Regions from separate parts of the Gordonia otitidis genome, predicted to be linked through region 2. Evidence: predicted binding sites of a transcription regulator. Region 2 holds the regulator's gene; the other holds the start of a gene.
What was found. Region 2 encodes HspR, which represses chaperone genes until heat shock. Its sites were predicted from a motif close to ANNTGAGTNNNNNNNACTCANNT; they were not measured.
Positions count from the first base shown of each region.

Region 1: the regulator HspR is predicted to act here: its motif matches at 2,620-2,642, upstream of clpB (ATP-dependent chaperone ClpB).

Region 1 is NZ_CP085974.1:2,853,411-2,861,955, reverse strand. Features, by position in the region: gene clpB (ATP-dependent chaperone ClpB) at 1-2,533, opposite strand, end outside; gene LK459_RS13100 (hypothetical protein) at 2,857-2,997, shown strand; gene LK459_RS13095 (hypothetical protein) at 3,416-3,919, shown strand; gene LK459_RS13090 (LysR family transcriptional regulator) at 4,252-5,136, opposite strand; gene LK459_RS13085 (NAD-dependent epimerase/dehydratase family protein) at 5,208-6,065, opposite strand; gene LK459_RS13080 (tocopherol cyclase family protein) at 6,400-7,437, shown strand; gene LK459_RS13075 (PQQ-binding-like beta-propeller repeat protein) at 7,570-8,545, shown strand, end outside.
Region 2 is NZ_CP085974.1:2,630,724-2,639,268, forward strand. Features, by position in the region: gene LK459_RS11975 (molybdopterin-dependent oxidoreductase) at 1-948, shown strand, start outside; gene LK459_RS11980 (DoxX family protein) at 989-1,516, opposite strand; gene LK459_RS11985 (YciI family protein) at 1,711-2,064, shown strand; gene dnaK (molecular chaperone DnaK) at 2,357-4,210, shown strand; gene grpE (nucleotide exchange factor GrpE) at 4,207-4,815, shown strand; gene dnaJ (molecular chaperone DnaJ) at 4,956-6,158, shown strand; gene LK459_RS12005 (heat shock protein transcriptional repressor HspR) at 6,162-6,584, shown strand; gene LK459_RS12010 (hypothetical protein) at 6,723-7,940, shown strand; gene LK459_RS12015 (FAD-binding oxidoreductase) at 7,955-8,545, opposite strand, start outside.

The DNA.
Region 1 (8,545 bases), 220 kb from region 2:
CTCCATCGGCGCTCACGTTGACCGGCACGACGTCGCCGTCGCGGACATCACCGGCGAGCAACGCCTTGGCGAGCTGATCGCCAATGGCCTGCTGCACCAGGCGACGTAGCGGACGGGCGCCGTAGAGTGGATCGAATCCCCGCTCGGCCAGCCATTCCTTCGCCTTCGGCGTGACCTGCAGTTCGAGTCGACGCTGAGCAAGACGCTTCTGCAGTTGGCCGAGCTGGATGTCGACGATCGACACCAGCTCCTCGGGGCTGAGCGCCTCGAAGATCACGACGTCGTCGAGTCGGTTGATGAACTCCGGCTTGAACGCGCTGCGCACCGCCGCCATCACCTGGTCCCGGTCGCCTCCTGCACCCAGGTTCGACGTCAGGATCAAGATGGTGTTGCGGAAGTCGACCGTGCGTCCCTGGCCGTCGGTGAGTCGACCCTCGTCGAGCACCTGCAGCAGGATGTCGAAGACGTCCGGGTGAGCCTTTTCGACCTCGTCGAAGAGCACCACCGTATACGGACGGCGACGTACCGCTTCGGTCAGCTGACCGCCCTGCTCGTATCCGACATAGCCGGGAGGTGCACCGACAAGCCTTGCCACGGCATGCTTTTCGCCGTACTCACTCATGTCGATGCGCACCATCGCGCGCTCGTCGTCGAACATGAACTCCGCCAGCGCCTTGGCCAGCTCGGTCTTACCGGTGCCGGTCGGGCCCAGGAACAGGAACGATCCCAGTGGCCGGTTCGGGTCGGCGACGCCTGCACGAGCACGTCGGACGGCGTCGGACACGGCGACCACGGCCTCTTTCTGGCCGATGACGCGCTTGCCGAGTTCCTCTTCCATGCGCAGCAGCTTGGCGGTCTCACCCTCGAGCATCTTGCCCGCGGGAATGCCCGTCCACGCCGACACAACCTGTGCGACGTCGTCGGGGCCAACCTCCTCCTGCAGCATCACGTCCTCGTCGGGGTCGGTGCCGGTCTTCTCGATCGCGGCTTCCAACTCCTTCTCCAAGCCGGGGATCTTCCCGTAGCGAAGCTCGGCCGCCCGACCCAGATCACCGTCGCGTTCGGCCCGATCCGCTTCTCCACGAAGGCGTTCGAGCTCTTCCTTGGTGTCGCGAACGGCGTCGATGGCGGTCTTCTCCGACTGCCAGCGCGCGGAGAGCTCGTTGAGCTTCTCCTTCTGGTCGGCCAGTTCCTGACGCAGCTTCTCGAGACGTTGCTTCGACGCTTCGTCGTGCTCCTTCTCGAGTGCGACCTCCTCGACCTCGAGCCGTCGGACGACACGCTCGACCTCGTCGATCTCGACGGGGCGCGAGTCGATCTCCATCCGCAGACGTGACGCAGCCTCGTCGACGAGGTCGATGGCCTTGTCGGGCAGGAAGCGCGAGGTGATGTAGCGATCGGAAAGGCTTGCGGCAGCGACCAACGCGGAGTCGGTGATGCGCACACCGTGATGCACCTCGTACCGTTCCTTCAGGCCACGAAGGATGCCGATGGCGTCCTCGACGCTCGGCTCCCCGACGTACACCTGTTGGAACCGACGCTCGAGGGCGGCGTCCTTCTCGATGTACTGGCGGTATTCCTCCAGCGTCGTCGCACCGACCAGGCGCAACTCACCGCGAGCGAGCATCGGCTTGATCATGTTGCCCGCGTCCATGGCGGAATCGCCTGTGGCACCGGCACCCACGATGGTGTGCAGCTCGTCGATGAAGGTGATGACCTGCCCGGCCGACCCCTTGATCTCGTCGAGCACGGCCTTCAGCCGCTCCTCGAACTCACCGCGGTACTTTGCACCCGCGACCATCGATCCGAGGTCCAGCGACACAACGGTCTTGTTGCGCAACGACTCCGGCACGTCACCTTCGACGATGCGCTGCGCGAGCCCCTCGACGATGGCGGTCTTGCCGACGCCGGGCTCACCGATGAGGACCGGGTTGTTTTTGGTACGACGGCTGAGCACCTGCACCACACGACGGATCTCGGAATCGCGGCCGATGACCGGATCGAGCTTGCCCTCGCGGGCGGCAGCGGTCAGGTCGGTGGAGTACTTCTCCAATGCCTGGTAGGTGGATTCGGGGTCTTCCGACGTCACGCGCGCCGTTCCGCGGACGGCGACGAACGCCTCCTGCAGAGCCTGCGGGGTTGCGCCGTTGTCGTGCAGCAGCTTGGCGACATCGGAATCGCCGGTGGCGAGCCCGACGACGAGGTGCTCGGTGGAGACGTACTCGTCGTTGAGTTCGGTGGCGAGCTGCTGGGCGGCCGTGACCGCCGCGATCGACTCGCGGGAAAGCTGCGGTTGAGCACTGGCACTCGACACCGTCGGCGCCCGATCGACCATGGCCTGCGCCTGCGCGCGAACAGTCGACGGATTCACGCCCACCGCCTTGAGCAGCGGCGAAGCGATGCCGTCGGACTGGTCCAGCAGTGCGACCAGGATGTGGGCCGGACGTACGTCGGGGTTACCAGCAGCGGCCGCCGCCTGCACAGCAGCGCTTAACGCCTGCTGCGTCTTGGTGGTCGGGGTGAAGCTGTCCACTTGGTGGTACCTCTTTCTCTACGTGTTTCGCGTTCTTAAGTCTCCGTGGCTCAATTATGGCCACTTGAGTGGTTCAACGCACGCAGAGTTGAGTCCATTCCGCTCAGGTTTGTCTATTTTGTGACTTGAGTCACTGTCGACTGGTGCCGGGCCGTGCTCGCCCGGTTTCTAGACTGGCGGACGGGTTTTCCGAATTCTTGGACAGGAACGCCACATCAGTCACAAACTCTGGACTGGCACATGGCGTGTCCCCCGTAAACCGGTCCGGTTGGTTCTACAGTCCTGATTGCCCTGATGAGGGCGGAGAAGGGACGATAGGAAGCATGGCGGGACGTAAGCGTCACTCGGCGGAAGACATCGTGCACAAGGTACGCCGTGCCGCCGATTTGGCTGAGGACGGCACGAATAGCAGACAGACCGCTGCCGATCCGGAAGTGTCGGCTGCAAGGCTGGCCGAGCAATGACCGGCCGGGACTTGGCATCCGCGATGAACGAACTGGAGAAGGTCCTCGCTGATAGCCAAATGGAGACCGACAACCGGCGCGCTGAGAGCACCAGACGCCGCGACGAGGGCCGCGCCCTCTACACGGTCGACGGTCAGCCGTCGCTGCGCCTATCGTTTGTGATCTACCTCGACGAGCTCGGAACCACGACACGACTCCCGCTACTCACTGACGAGGGCCTCCGTGCCGACCTCAAGACCTATGATCGTCTACGCACCCTCCTGCACGACAACGAATCGGTGGTTGAAGCAGAATCGGCTCGCGTCTCTACTTCAGCGACAACGTCGCAATCGTCACGCCGATCGAGCCTCTCTCGCCGGGGTTTCTCGACTACGGACTCCACCGCCAACTTCTCGCCGTCACGACCTATCAGCTGAACATGACATTGCGCGGCCGCGCACTGCGCGGCGGGATCACTATTGGCATGGCCTACGCCGATCACTCTTTCGTCACAGGTCCAGCCCACCTGGCCGCAGTACTCCTCGAGGAAAAGGAAGCGAAGAATCCACGGGTCCTCATCGCTGACGACATCTATACCGAGATCATCGACACCGTCGACGACGACACCTTTCAACTGTTGCAGCACTACCTACTGCGCGACACGGATAACAAGGTATTCGTGAACTACCTCCTCGGCATCGAAGAAGACGGAGTGCAAGACGATATTCAGCGTGCGTTGGCCGAACATCGGGACTATCTGAACCGTGCACTGTCCTCAGCTGCAGGCATTCCCGGGGTCTACGAGAAGTACATGTGGGCGGCCGGATATCACAACTATGTGCGAGCTACCTTCCACGAGCAGTTGCCAGCCTGCTTGGATGTTCCCGACATCGCTCCGAGTCCGCTTAGCAGGCTGACTCGCGGCTCGACTCGACCTACGTAAACGGGGTACTGCGCTGTGCCACGATCATCGCCGCTGGCGGCGAGTCGATAGACTGAGAGCGCATAGTATAAGTTCCGTCGCCGCATTTAATGCGCCGCCAGGAGACTACCTGTACCCGCAGGTCAGAGCGATACTGCATTCGAGTCCAGACTGTCCGCCGAATCCCAGTCCGGAAGTCCGCTGTTTCCCCCGGGTCGCCAGTCCAGAAACTCACTGCGCGCGGCAGGTGATTGCCGCGCTCGGCCAGATTCCGGACTGGCGGACGAGTTTCAGTGTCGGGCCCCACCCCGACCATCACCTTTGAGGGCACCGGCATCGCGACCGTGCGGGTGTCATCCATCGTCGGCGGCCATGGCGTCCCGCTCGGCCGTCGCAGCGTCCACCACGGCGCGCACCTGCGGGCTCCTCGACCCTGTAAGCCAAGCGAATGCCACCTCATTGGGCGGGATGTCGCGGATCGGGACCACCGCGACATCGGACCGTGTGTAGAACTGTCCGGTGCTCAGCGGCAGGATGCAGATGCCCTCCTCGGCGGCGACCAGTTCCAGCTTCTCCTCAACGCTGTGCTGGGGATGGGTCGGTACCGGTGTCCCCGAACAGAACTCGTCTGCGACCGCTTGCCACTCTGGGACCGCATCGGTGCTCTGGAGGAGGTGCTCGCGTGCCAGGTCGGCCAGCGCGATCGAGGACGACCCAGCCAGTGGGTGGTGTGCGGGGATCGCCGCGACACGTGGTTCCCTGAACCACGGGCGTAGATGGATTCCACTGCGTGGGACTGGAAGTCGGACCACGCTGATGTCCACCCTGCCGTCACGGAGGACTGCTGTCTGGGTGTTCCAATCGGTGCGCAGAAGTCTCACCTGCATCGCAGGATGGGTCTCACGAAGGCGCCGCAACAGCGCCGAGAGGGTGAGACCGGGCATGAACCCGATGGTGATCGAGGCGGTCGTCTCAGCGGCGGCCCGCGCCTTCCTCGTCGCAGCGGTTGCTGCCTCGAGCAAGGCTGGTGCGTCCGCGTGAAGCTGTCGCCCTGCGTCGGTCAGCGTTGTGCGCCGTCGGTCCCGATCGAAGAGCGTCACTCCGAGGTCGGCCTCCAGCGCGCGGATCTGGCGCGACAGCGCGGGTTGCGCAACGTGCAGGGACGCGGCTGCGCGTCCGAAGTGGAGTTCGTCGGCGACCGCGACGAAGTAGCGCAGCTTCCTCAGATCGAGGTCCACCGATCGTCCTCCCCGTCGTCGACATCGCTGCGCGCACCGTCCGCGGTCGCAATCTCCACCATGCGCCAACTTCAGACCTGTGACAACTCCCCGAGAGGGTCGAGATGCGCCGGAGCCCAGGCCAGCTCACGCTGGGCGCGAGCCGGAGTGAGCTGTTGGTCAAGTGCCAACGCGTCGGCGACAGGTCCCATCGTGCTTCGCGCTTCGTCCAGCGGGATCGACACCGGAGTGGCGGTGAGACCAAGTGCGGACGATATCGCCTCGGCGACGTCGCGCGTCGACGGGTTGACCCCGCCCACGCCGATGTACACGGACCCCGCCGATGCGTCCAGGGCGGCGACGTACAAATGAGCCAGATCCTCGACGTGCACCAGTGCCCAGTGCGCGGACCCGTCGCCGATGTACGCCACAGCACCTGCGGAGCGGGCCGGTTGAATGACAAACTCCTCGATAAGGCGGTTCTGGCCGCCGTACACCAGACCCGGTCGGATGACGACAGGAGTCCTGCCGTCGCAGACGCGTCCCAGCACCGCGTCCTCGACGTCACGACGCCAGCCCACGATCGCCGGCGGATTCCACGGCGCGTCCTCGTCGGCGACACCGTCTGTGTCACCGTAAACCCAGGTGCCACCGGTATGGACGTAGGTTCCGCTCCCCACCCCGTCGAGCATTGCCTCAGCAGCTGCTCGATCCTCGGCGCCGGTGGTCGCCTGGGCAAGGTGGATCACGGCCTCGCTCTGCACAGCGGCCTCACTCAACACCTCGAGGTCCGTCAATTCGCCGCGGACTGCAGTGGCCCCCAGACCGCGGACCGCGTCGGCGGAGCGGTCGCTGCGGGCGAGCGCTGTGACGGTGTGTCCGTGGTCCTGTAGTGCCGTGATGACGGCGGTGCCGACGTAGCCAGAACCGCCGGTGACGAAGACCTTCATGTCGATTCCTTTCGATGTGGAGCGTCCTGCATCCTCGACCCGAGTGTGCGCGGTGGGTGTCGGTGGCGTCCAAGACCTGGATCGGTCGCTGTGATGCCGATCGGGCATCGACGGTTCCATACGGTTCGCCGACCTCCTCGGGCGACTCTCGCAAGGTCCGGTTCCTCATGCCGTGGTCGAAATACGTCGTTGAGGTCGTCGAACCCGAGAAGCGTCGCCCACCGACACCGACTGGCAATACCAAATCCGGTAGTCGTGCGGAGTCCCCGAAGCCTTGGCGGGGCTCTGCCGGTACCCGGTAGCCTGCCTCCAGGAGCGGCACGAGGAGTGGCACATGTCCCGACTGAGCACTCGCTATCGCGCCAGCGGCGCCGATCTCCCTTTCGGCAATCCCCTGGCCGGGCACGGCGTGGCCATGGAAGGCTACTTCTGGCGGTTCACTCAACCCGACCGTGGCCGCACGCTCATCGCCCTATGCGGCGTGAACACGGCTGACAGCGGCGACCGCTGGGCCACGATAGGGCTGGCTTCCCACCCGAACAGAGTGCTCCGCACCAGCGCACATCCTGGCGCGCAAGACAATCCCCGCGCACTCGAGGTGCGCGCGGACCCAGCTTTTCGTGCCGACATAAATGAACTCCACGTCGACTTGGGTCCCGACGCACAGCTCGAGGTCCGCGTCGACGATCCGATCCCGTGGCCGCGTCGAGCCTACGGCGCTTCCGGACTGTTCCATTCCATACCGGGACTCAACCAGTACTGGACTCCGTGGCTGCTCGGTGGCCGCGCGAGCGGTACCGCAACCGTCGGCGATGAGACCTGGAACCTCGACGGCGCCCAGGTGTACGCCGAAAAGAACTGGGGTCGTGAGGGATTCCCCGAGAGCTGGTGGTGGGGTCAGGCCCAGGGTTTCACCGAACCGACGGCGTGCGTGGCCTTTGCAGGCGGAACCGTCCGTGCGGGGCCATTGAAGACAGAGGTCACCGTCATCGTCGTCCTCCTACCCGACGGACGCCTGATACGCGTCGGCGACCCGCTGATCTCACCCGTCCGCGCACAGGTCACCGACGAATCGTGGTCGCTGCACAGCACAGGGCGTCGGTACGTCGTTCACGTCGAAGGGTCTGGTCGTTTGGGCGATGCGCACGTCTTGCCGGTGCCCCTCCCCAGCCAGCGACGCAACATCCCCGGCGCGATCGAGCATCTCGGCGCACATATGACTGTCGAGGTTCGACGCCGCGACGGTCGGGTGGTCTGGAGTGGCGAATCCAACCTGGCCGCACTGGAACACGGTGGCATCGCCCGAGCGAAAGCAGAAATCCTGCGTCGCGGCGGCACCGCGAGTGACACCGACGCTCCCCCGATCCCCTGAATCCGCGGACCCGCCTCGCGTTCACACCCGAACGCATCCACCCCGGCTCCACAGGCCGATCTGCTTCGGGCCGTCGCTCGCGCGAATGAGGACGTCGAACCACTCGTTTGCCCGATAGGTAGCATCCCCGGCGTGCGCACAACCCCCGACCCCGACGCCCGAGAAGTCACAGCGTCAGCAGCTGACCAGCCAGGGGGCACGACCAAGCACCGCGGTTGGGTCGACTGGGTGGTCACCGGCCTTGGCCTCGGTGCACTGCTCGGAGCGTCCGCCGTCGCGCTGATGGTGATCCTGTTCGGTACCGAGAACCTGGTCGACAGGTCGATGACGGGCGGCAAGGTCCGCTTCAGCGACATCCGGCTCCCCGTCAACACGGCGACGATGGTGCTGTCCCTGGTCGTTGTCGCGCTGACGGTCGTCGCCGTGCTCACGCGTTCGAACACTGCCCGGTATACCGCGAAACTCGTGTGCCTCGTCGCGCTGCTCTGCCAGGCCCTCGTGGGCCTGTTCTACTTCACTCACGCGCCGTCGATGAACGACGCGGACATCCACGGCACCGGCTACGGCGGCACACTCGCCGCATTCTGGGTGGCGCTCGTCGGGCTTCTTCTTCTGCCCTTCGGCCTCGCAGGGCGCGCACCCCGCACGTCGACGACGCGCGGAGTCGCCCTGACCGCACTGATCGCGCTCGTTGCAGCGGCAACCGCGACAGCGGTCTTCGCGCCGCCGACAGCCAGTGCCGAAGATCAGATGGTCGAGATCGATCTCGGTGACCGCCATCAGGTTTCGACGCCTCTTCCCACTGCTGTCGTCGGCGAGCCGCGTCAGTTCGCCGACGGCGTCGTGGCCGCATACCCGGTGGGTCCAGGTTTCGTGACGGTCGACGCGGACGGGCTTTACGATTCCCCGAGCAGTCTGACGATGTACAACGGCGACGACCTCACCACCAGATGGAACCTGCGAGTGGTCGGCAATCCTTCCCCCTCGATACGCGTCCACGTCGTCACCGCCAAGGGAATCGTTGCGGTCACCGTCGGCGGATTCCCCGGAGGGACGAGAACATTCGGTATCGACGCGACAACCGGCGAGAGAATATGGAAGAACTCGA
Region 2 (8,545 bases):
GCACGCCTCGTGCTACCCAGACCCGCGTCGAGTGCGCGGGCCGTGCCGCCGGGCGTCGAGGTGAAGGGTGCGACCCCGTTTCTCACCGACAATGCAGACTTCTATCGCATCGACACCGCCCTTCAGGTGCCGCAGCTCTCCACCACAGACTGGAGACTCAGAATTCACGGGATGGTCGACCGCGAGATCACACTCGACTGGAGCGATCTGATGGCGATGTCGGCACAGGAGCGGATCATCACCCTGACCTGCGTGTCCAATGAGGTGGGCGGCAATCTGGCAAGCAATGCCCGCTGGATCGGATTTCCGATGAGCGACATCCTCGCGATGGTGCGGCCGCACGTCGACGCCGACATGTTGCTCTCGACGAGCGTCGACGGCTGGACGTCGGGAACACCCCTCGATGCGATCACCGATGGGCGCGACGCCATGCTCGCCGTCGGCATGAACGGCGCTCCGCTACCGCTCGAACACGGTTATCCTGTGCGGCAGGTGATACCCGGGCTGTACGGCTTCGTCTCCGCGTGCAAGTGGGTGGTCGACTGGGAGATAACGAGATTCGACCGCGCGCAATCGTATTGGGCCAAACGCGGCTGGGGCGTCAAGGCGCCCATCAAGACGGCCTCGCGCATCGACAGGCCGGCGCCATTGTCGACCAATCCGGTCGGGCCGGTTGTCGTGGCGGGTACGGCCTGGGCGCAGCACAGGGGTGTCAGGAGAGTGGAGGTCCGGGTCGACGACGGTGAATGGAACACCGCGACTCTCGCGACCGAGTACTCCACCGACACGTGGCGCCAGTGGAGTTGGACCTGGCAGGCGACGCCCGGACAGCACACGCTGTACTGCCGGGCGACCGACGCCGAGGGTCGGACGCAAACCGGCCAGCGGGTGGCCCCGATCCCCGACGGAGCCACGGGATGGCACAGCCGCGTCGTCCAGGTGGCCTAGCGTCACGCGCCAGGGCTGCACCCGGACCGAAGGGCTCGACTCAGGCAGTCTTCGACGCCAGAGCCTTCTTGCGACGCGTGAGCACACCCGCCGCACCTGCCGCAGACGCGATGAGTGCGGCGACACCCACGCCGTCGCGAGAGAGCGGGTGCTTGATGACGGCGTCGACGGAGTACCGACCCGGCCCGGTCAGCGCCAGAGCGGCAGAAGCGAGACCGAGGACCGCGGGAAACTCGAAACCGCCTTCCTGCGCGAAGAATCCGCTGGGGCGGTGGACGTCGGTTGCTGCGAGCATGGCCGCAGCGCCGGCCGCGGCAGCGACGCGCGTTCCCGCACCGAGCGCGACGAGTCCGCCTGCGGCCTCGCTGACGCCTGCGGCGACGGCCGAGGTCTTGGCGGGCTCGAAGCCCATGTGCTCCATGCCTGCCGCCGTGCCCTCAATGCCGGGGCCGCCGAACCAGCCGAGCAGCTTCTGTGCACCGTGTGCGAAAAGAGTTGCGCCGACTGCGACGCGCAAGGTCAGCAGACCGGCGTCGAGGGCTACGGAGCGTGAATCGGAATGTGACATGGCAGGGCCTTTCGTTGGTAGATCGCTAACGGGACTGTAGTCCGCTTAGCGCTTCGGCGTCCAAGTCGGGGCGGGAGACAATGCGCACACTCGTGACGGTCGTGCGACGCATGTTCAGCCGTGTGGCGGAATAGGCTGGCACCGAGGTGTGCCGGTGCCGCCTCGTGTCCGTCGACCGACGAGAAGGAGCCGAGATGACCGAGTTGCCAGAGATCACCGACGCCGAGATGCAGACCATCATCGAATACGCGCAGCCCTACACCGTGGCGATCCTCAAGGCCGGACCCAAGCACGGCACGCCGGAGTCGGCGGACCTGGTGAAAGAACACGGACGACGCACCTTCGCGCTACGGAAGGCCGGCGAAATCGCGGTGGTGCTCCCGGTGCGCGACGATTCCGAGATCAGCGGGATCGCCATATTCGACCGCGACGTCGACGCTGTCACCGCGATCATGAACGACGACCCGGCCGTGCAGGCCGGCGTGTTCACCTTCGAAGTCCACCCCGCTGAAGGCATCCCCGGCGACGGCCTCCCGCCGGCTCCGTAGGAACGCCGGCGGGCCGAGGCGCGCAGACTTGCGCGAACTTCGCTCAACTTTTTTCTCCGAATCGGGAACAACCCTCCACCCGGTGTAGTTGCACCTATCGAGAAACCTGAGTCTGGCAGACTCAAGTAGACTTGACGCGGTAGGACTCAACCAGTAGGACATGAGTCGGACGCACTGAAGTCTCACACGTTCCAGGCGCAGGTTTGCAACGACCAACCCCCAGGTCGTGCCGCGAGCTCGACCCGGGGACAAGAACTTGGGTGCACACCCACAAACTAGGAGGAAATAACAGATGTCTCGTGCTGTTGGAATCGACCTCGGCACCACCAACTCCGTGGTGTCCGTGCTCGAGGGCGGCGAACCGACTGTCATCGCCAACGCCGAAGGCTCACGGACCACTCCGTCGGTCGTGGCGTTCGCGCGCAACGGTGAGGTACTCGTCGGGCAGCCTGCCAAGAACCAGGCCGTCACCAACGTCGACCGCACCATCCGCTCGGTCAAGCGCCACATGGGCGACACCGACTGGAATGTCGAGATCGACGACAAGAAGTACACCCCGCAGGAGATCAGCGCCCGCACGCTCATGAAGCTGAAGCGCGACGCCGAGTCCTACCTGGGTGAAGACGTCTCCGACGCGGTCATCACCGTGCCCGCATACTTCAACGACTCGCAGCGTCAGGCCACCAAGGAGGCCGGACAGATCGCAGGCCTCAACGTTCTGCGTATCGTCAACGAGCCCACCGCCGCCGCTCTGGCGTACGGCTTGGACAAGGGCGAGAAGGAACAGACCATCCTGGTCTTCGACCTCGGCGGCGGTACTTTCGACGTCTCGCTGCTCGAGATCGGTGACGGCGTCGTGGAGGTCCGTGCGACCTCGGGCGACAACAACCTCGGTGGTGACGACTGGGATCAGCGCATCGTCGACTGGCTCGTGGAGAAGTTCAAGAGCAGCTCCGGCATCGACCTGACCAAGGACAAGATGGCCATGCAGCGTCTGCGTGAGGCTGCCGAGAAGGCCAAGATCGAACTGTCTGCCTCGCAGAGCACCTCGATCAACCTGCCTTACATCACCGTCGACGCCGACAAGAACCCGCTGTTCCTCGACGAGCAGTTGAGCCGCAGCGAGTTCCAGAAGATCACCTCGGATCTGCTCGAGCGCACGCGCGCCCCGTTCCAGGCGGTCATCAAGGACGCCGGCATTTCCGTCGGCGACATCGATCACGTTGTGCTCGTTGGTGGTTCGACCCGTATGCCCGCCGTCACCGATCTGGTGAAGGAGCTCACGGGTGGCCAGGAGCCCAACAAGGGCGTGAACCCCGACGAGGTCGTCGCGGTCGGTGCTGCTCTGCAGGCCGGCGTGCTCCGCGGTGAGGTGAAAGACGTTCTGCTGCTTGACGTCACCCCGCTGTCGCTCGGTATCGAGACCAAGGGCGGCGTGATGCACAAGCTGATCGAGCGCAACACCACGATCCCGACCAAGCGGTCGGAGACCTACACCACGGCCGAGGACAACCAGCCGTCGGTGCAGATCCAGGTCTACCAGGGTGAGCGCGAGATCGCTTCGCACAACAAGCTGCTCGGCTCCTTCGAGCTCGGTGGCATCGCCCCTGCGCCGCAGGGCGTCCCGCAGATCGAGGTGACCTTCGACATCGACGCCAACGGCATCGTGCACGTCACCGCGAAGGACAAGGGCACCGGCAAGGAGAACTCCATCCGCATCCAGGAGGGCTCGGGCCTGAGCAAGGACGAGATCGACCGGATGATCAAGGACGCCGAGGCCCACGCAGAGGAAGACCGCAAGCGTCGCGAGGAGGCCGAGACCCGCAACCAGGCCGAGTCGCTGGTCAACCACACCGAGAAGTTCCTCAAGGACAACGAGGACAAGGTTCCCGGCGAGGTCAAGGACAAGGTCAACGCTGCGATCTCCGAGGCCAACGAGGCGCTGAAGGGCACCGATATCTCGGCGATCAAGAGCGCGATCGAGAAGCTCTCGGCGGAGTCCCAGGAGATGGGCCAGGCGATCTACGCGGCATCGGCTGCGGAGTCGCAGAACGGCGCATCTGCTGAGGGTGCCACCGCTGACTCCGACAGCGACGTCGTCGACGCCGAGGTCGTGGACGAGCCCAACTCCGGGGACACCAAGTGACCTCACAGGAGCCCGAGCTCGACCCGGTCGACGTCGAAGTCGACGAGCCGATCACGGTCACCGACCGGCGGCGCATCGATCCCGAAACGGGTGAGGTGCGCCCCGGCGGTGCCGGTGAGGCACCGAGTTCGGAAGAGGCGAGCGCGGGTTCGGCCGAGGTGGCCGAACTCACCGCGGCCCTGCAGCGCGAGCGTGCGCAGTTCGCCAACTACAAGCGGCGGACCGAAGAAGAGAAGCAGGGACGCGTCGCCTACGGCAAGCAGATCCTGATCGACAAGCTGTTGCCGGTCCTCGACGACCTCGACCGTGCTCGTGAGCACGGCGATCTCGAGAGCGGACCGCTCAAGGGCGTGGCCGACAAGCTGATCGCCACGCTCGACGCCGAGGGGTTGACCAAGTTCGGCACACCGGGCGATGTATTCGACCCGGAACTGCACGAGGCCGTCCAAAACGACGGCAGCGGAGCAGAACCCGTTCTCGGCGCCGTCTACCGCAGCGGATACCGTCTCGGCGACAAGGTGATCCGTACAGCGATGGTCACGGTCACCGACCCGGACCCGGCGCAGCAAGCGGAACCGCAGAATCAGCAGAGTGGTGCACAATAAACACCTGCACATGCACCGATGGCGCGTCGCGTGAAATGACGCGGCGCGCCGTCGGCGCTGCACGGCTCCACCACACATCCAAGCTTTTCCACAATTCAAGACCAGACAACTTCACACAACCACGAAGGAGGTGACGTCTGGTGGCTCCACAACGAGAATGGCTCGAACACGACTTCTACAAGGACCTGGGCGTTGCTTCTGACGCTTCGGCTGAAGAGATCAAGAAGGCTTACCGCAAGCTCGCTCGCGAGCTGCACCCTGACGCCAACCCCGGCGACAAGGAAGCCGAAGAACGCTTCAAGCGGGTGTCCGAAGCCCACAGCGTGCTCTCCGATGCCGACAAGCGCAAGGAGTACGACGAGACCCGTGCCATGTTCGCGGGCGGTCAGTTCCGCGGCGGCGGCAACGGCTTTCCGGGAGGATTCCCCGGCGGGGGAACCCGATACTCGACGAACAACGGCGCCGACTTCAACATCGGCGACCTAGGCGACCTGTTCGGCGGCGGCGGCGAATCGAGCGGTGGCTTCGGCGACCTGTTCGACGGCTTGTTCAACCGCGGCGGGTCCCAGCGCGCCTCGACGGCCACCCGGCCGCGCCGCGGCAACGATCTCGAGACCGAGACCACGTTGTCGTTCAAGGACGCAGCAGTCGGCACGACCGTACCGTTGCGCGTGACGAGCCCGGCACCCTGCACGACCTGCCACGGAAGCGGCGCAAAGCCCGGGACCAGTCCCCGAGTCTGCCCGACCTGTAACGGGTCCGGGTTGGTGAGTCGCAATCAGGGCGCGTTCGGCTTCAGTGAGCCCTGCCAGGATTGCCAGGGCACGGGATCACGCATCGACGACCCGTGCACCGACTGCGACGGCTCAGGCGTCAAGGTCAGGGCGCGCACCATCAACGTGCGTATCCCGGCAGGCGTCGAAGACGGACAGCGGATTCGACTGGCGGGCCAGGGTGAAGCGGGTCGACGCGGCGCGCCGTCGGGCGACCTCTATGTCGTAGTCCACGTGACCGCCGACAAGATCTTCACCCGCAGCGGTAACGACCTGAAGGTGCAACTTCCGGTCAGCTTTTCCGAATTGGTGCTCGGCGCAACGGTTTCCGTGCCGACGCTCGAGGGGTCGGTGGGAGTCAAGATCCCGCCGAACACCACTGACGGACGCACACTACGCGTCCGTGGGCGAGGTGTACCGAAGCGTTCCGGCGGAGCGGGCGACCTCTTGGTCACCGTGAAGGTCGAGGTGCCGAGCAAGCTCGACGACGCCGCGACCGACGCACTCAAGTCCTACGCCGAGGCCGAGAAGGCCAGTGGCTTCGATCCCCGTGCAGGATGGGGGCGATGAGTCATGGCGAGTCGAGATTTCAGCGATCGGGACTACAGCGATCGGGACTTCGAGGACTCGGGCGCAACGTTCATGATCTCGGTGGCGGCCCAACTGGCCGGGATGCACGCGCAGACTCTGCGCACCTATGACCGTCTCGGGCTCGTCACACCTCAACGCACGACCGGAGGTGGTCGGCGGTACTCGACCCGTGACGTCGAACTCCTGAGAGAGATCCAACGCCTCTCACAGGAGGAGGGCGTCAACCTCGCCGGCATCAAACGCATCATCGACCTGACCAATCAGGTCGACGCACTGCAACAGCGAGTCGGTGAACTGCAGAATCAGGTCGAGCAATCCGCCCGCCGCGGCGGTGAGCTGGTGCCGGTACCGCGCACGAGTGCTCTCGTCGTGTGGCAACCGCGACGCGCCAAGCGTAAGGACTGACCCCGCCGCCTGACGCGACCTTCACCGGACAGGTGCCGGAGAGACGACGTTCAGAGTGACATGTGATCCCCGACGGCCCGTTGGCCGTCGGGGATCACACGTTAGGCTGGCACCTCGAAGCAACGTGGGGAGGGAACGGTGACACAGTCGACCGGCACACCGTCGACGGGCACACAGGCGACGGGGACACCGCCGGCAGCGCGCGCCGGTACCGGACCAGTGGTCCTCGGCGTGTCGGTCGTCGGCGACGAGATCGCCTCGGTCGTCACCCGCTCCGCCGGAGGTGGGGACGAGATCGCTGCGAGCAACCTCGTCGACCTGCCTGATCATCTTCCCGAATCAGCGGCCGCCGCGATCACAGAGTTGGTCGAGTCGGTCCCGTTCGAGGTCGATCACCTCGTCGTCTCCTGTACCCGGCCGAGCACCCGCGACTATCTCGCCCAGACGTTCACCCCCGGTCCGTCGACACCCGCCTGGTACCAGATCACCAGCGTCGACGACATCTCGACGGCGATGGTGGCGGTCGCCCTGAGGTCCCCGGGAGGCGCGGGCGCCACTGCGGTGGTGAACCTGGCCCGTCCCGGCCAACCCGCCGACGGCGTGTGCGTCGCGCTCGTCGACCACACCACCGGCCAGCTGCTCGACACGCGTGACAACTCGACGACCCAGGGAATTCCCGTCACCGACCCACAGGGTGCCGACGAATTGGCCCGCCTGATCCTGAGTGCCGACGGCGGATCGCGACTGAGTTCCGTCGTGTGCGTGGGTGCGGGCGCAGAGTTGCCCGGTGTTGCGCCCGCTCTCGAATATGCGCTCGCGCGTCCCGTGTCCATTGCCGAGATGCCCGCATTGGCACTTGCCGCGGGTGCTGCGGCAACGCCGGCGGCGACGACAGTCATGCCCGCAAGCGAATCGGTAGCCGGCGGTCACACAGCTGCCCCGATCAATGCCTCGCGCGATGCAACCGGACTGCGATGGTGGGCTCTGGGCGCGGTCATCGGGGTCGCCGTCCTACTCGGCGCGATCGGGCTGACAGCCCTGCACGCCAGCGGAGATGACAACAGCGCAACATCGGACTCGCCGGCGAGCACGGTGACCGTCACCGATACTCCGCAGCGCGCGACCGTCACGCGGCAGGACGATGCGGTCACCGAAACCGAAACCGAGACGCGGCGTGAGGTGCGCACCACGACCGTCACCCCGCCGACCGTCACCAGAACGACGGAGGCCCCGGCGGGAACGCAGACCGAGACGCAGACGGTCACCGACACCGCGACCGTCACCACCACAGTCACTGTCACCGAACAGTCTGGTGGTGGCGAGGGCGGCCAGGGTGGAGAGGGGACCGGTGGCTGAGAGGTCCACCCGTCTCAGTACACGGGGTCGGATTGGATCATGCTCGCACGGATACCGGCGATGATCAGTCTGCGACGAGTCGCGGTCACCATCTGTGGGGATCCGACGACGAGAGCCTGATGGTCGCTCCAATCCCGCTCTGCTGCAACAACTTCGGGAAGCATTCCGATACGATGGTCGACCCCGAGCTCTTCTGGCGACGCGATCGAGTTCAACCACCACGGGTCGGTGGTCTCCTGGGACACGGCGGTGATGCGCAACCACGGATTCGTCGACGCTATGCGCTGGAGTACGGCGAGATCGTAGAGTTCGCCGGGATAGCGCATGCCGTAGAAGACGTGGGTCGACGGTGAGTCGGCCCGCTTCGACATCTCGATGAGCAGAGCGCGCAATGGCGCGAGTCCGGTACCGCCGGCGACCATGAGAACCTCGCGGCCGGGTGCGATGTGCAGAGTTCCGTGATTCTGGGCCAACGTCCAGACATCGCCGACGCGGGTGGTCGAGACAATGGCAGAGCTGACCACACCACCCGGAATGGCGCGCACGTGGAATTCGATCTCGCCGTCGGGATTGGGCGGAATGGCAGGTGACAGATGTCGCCATTC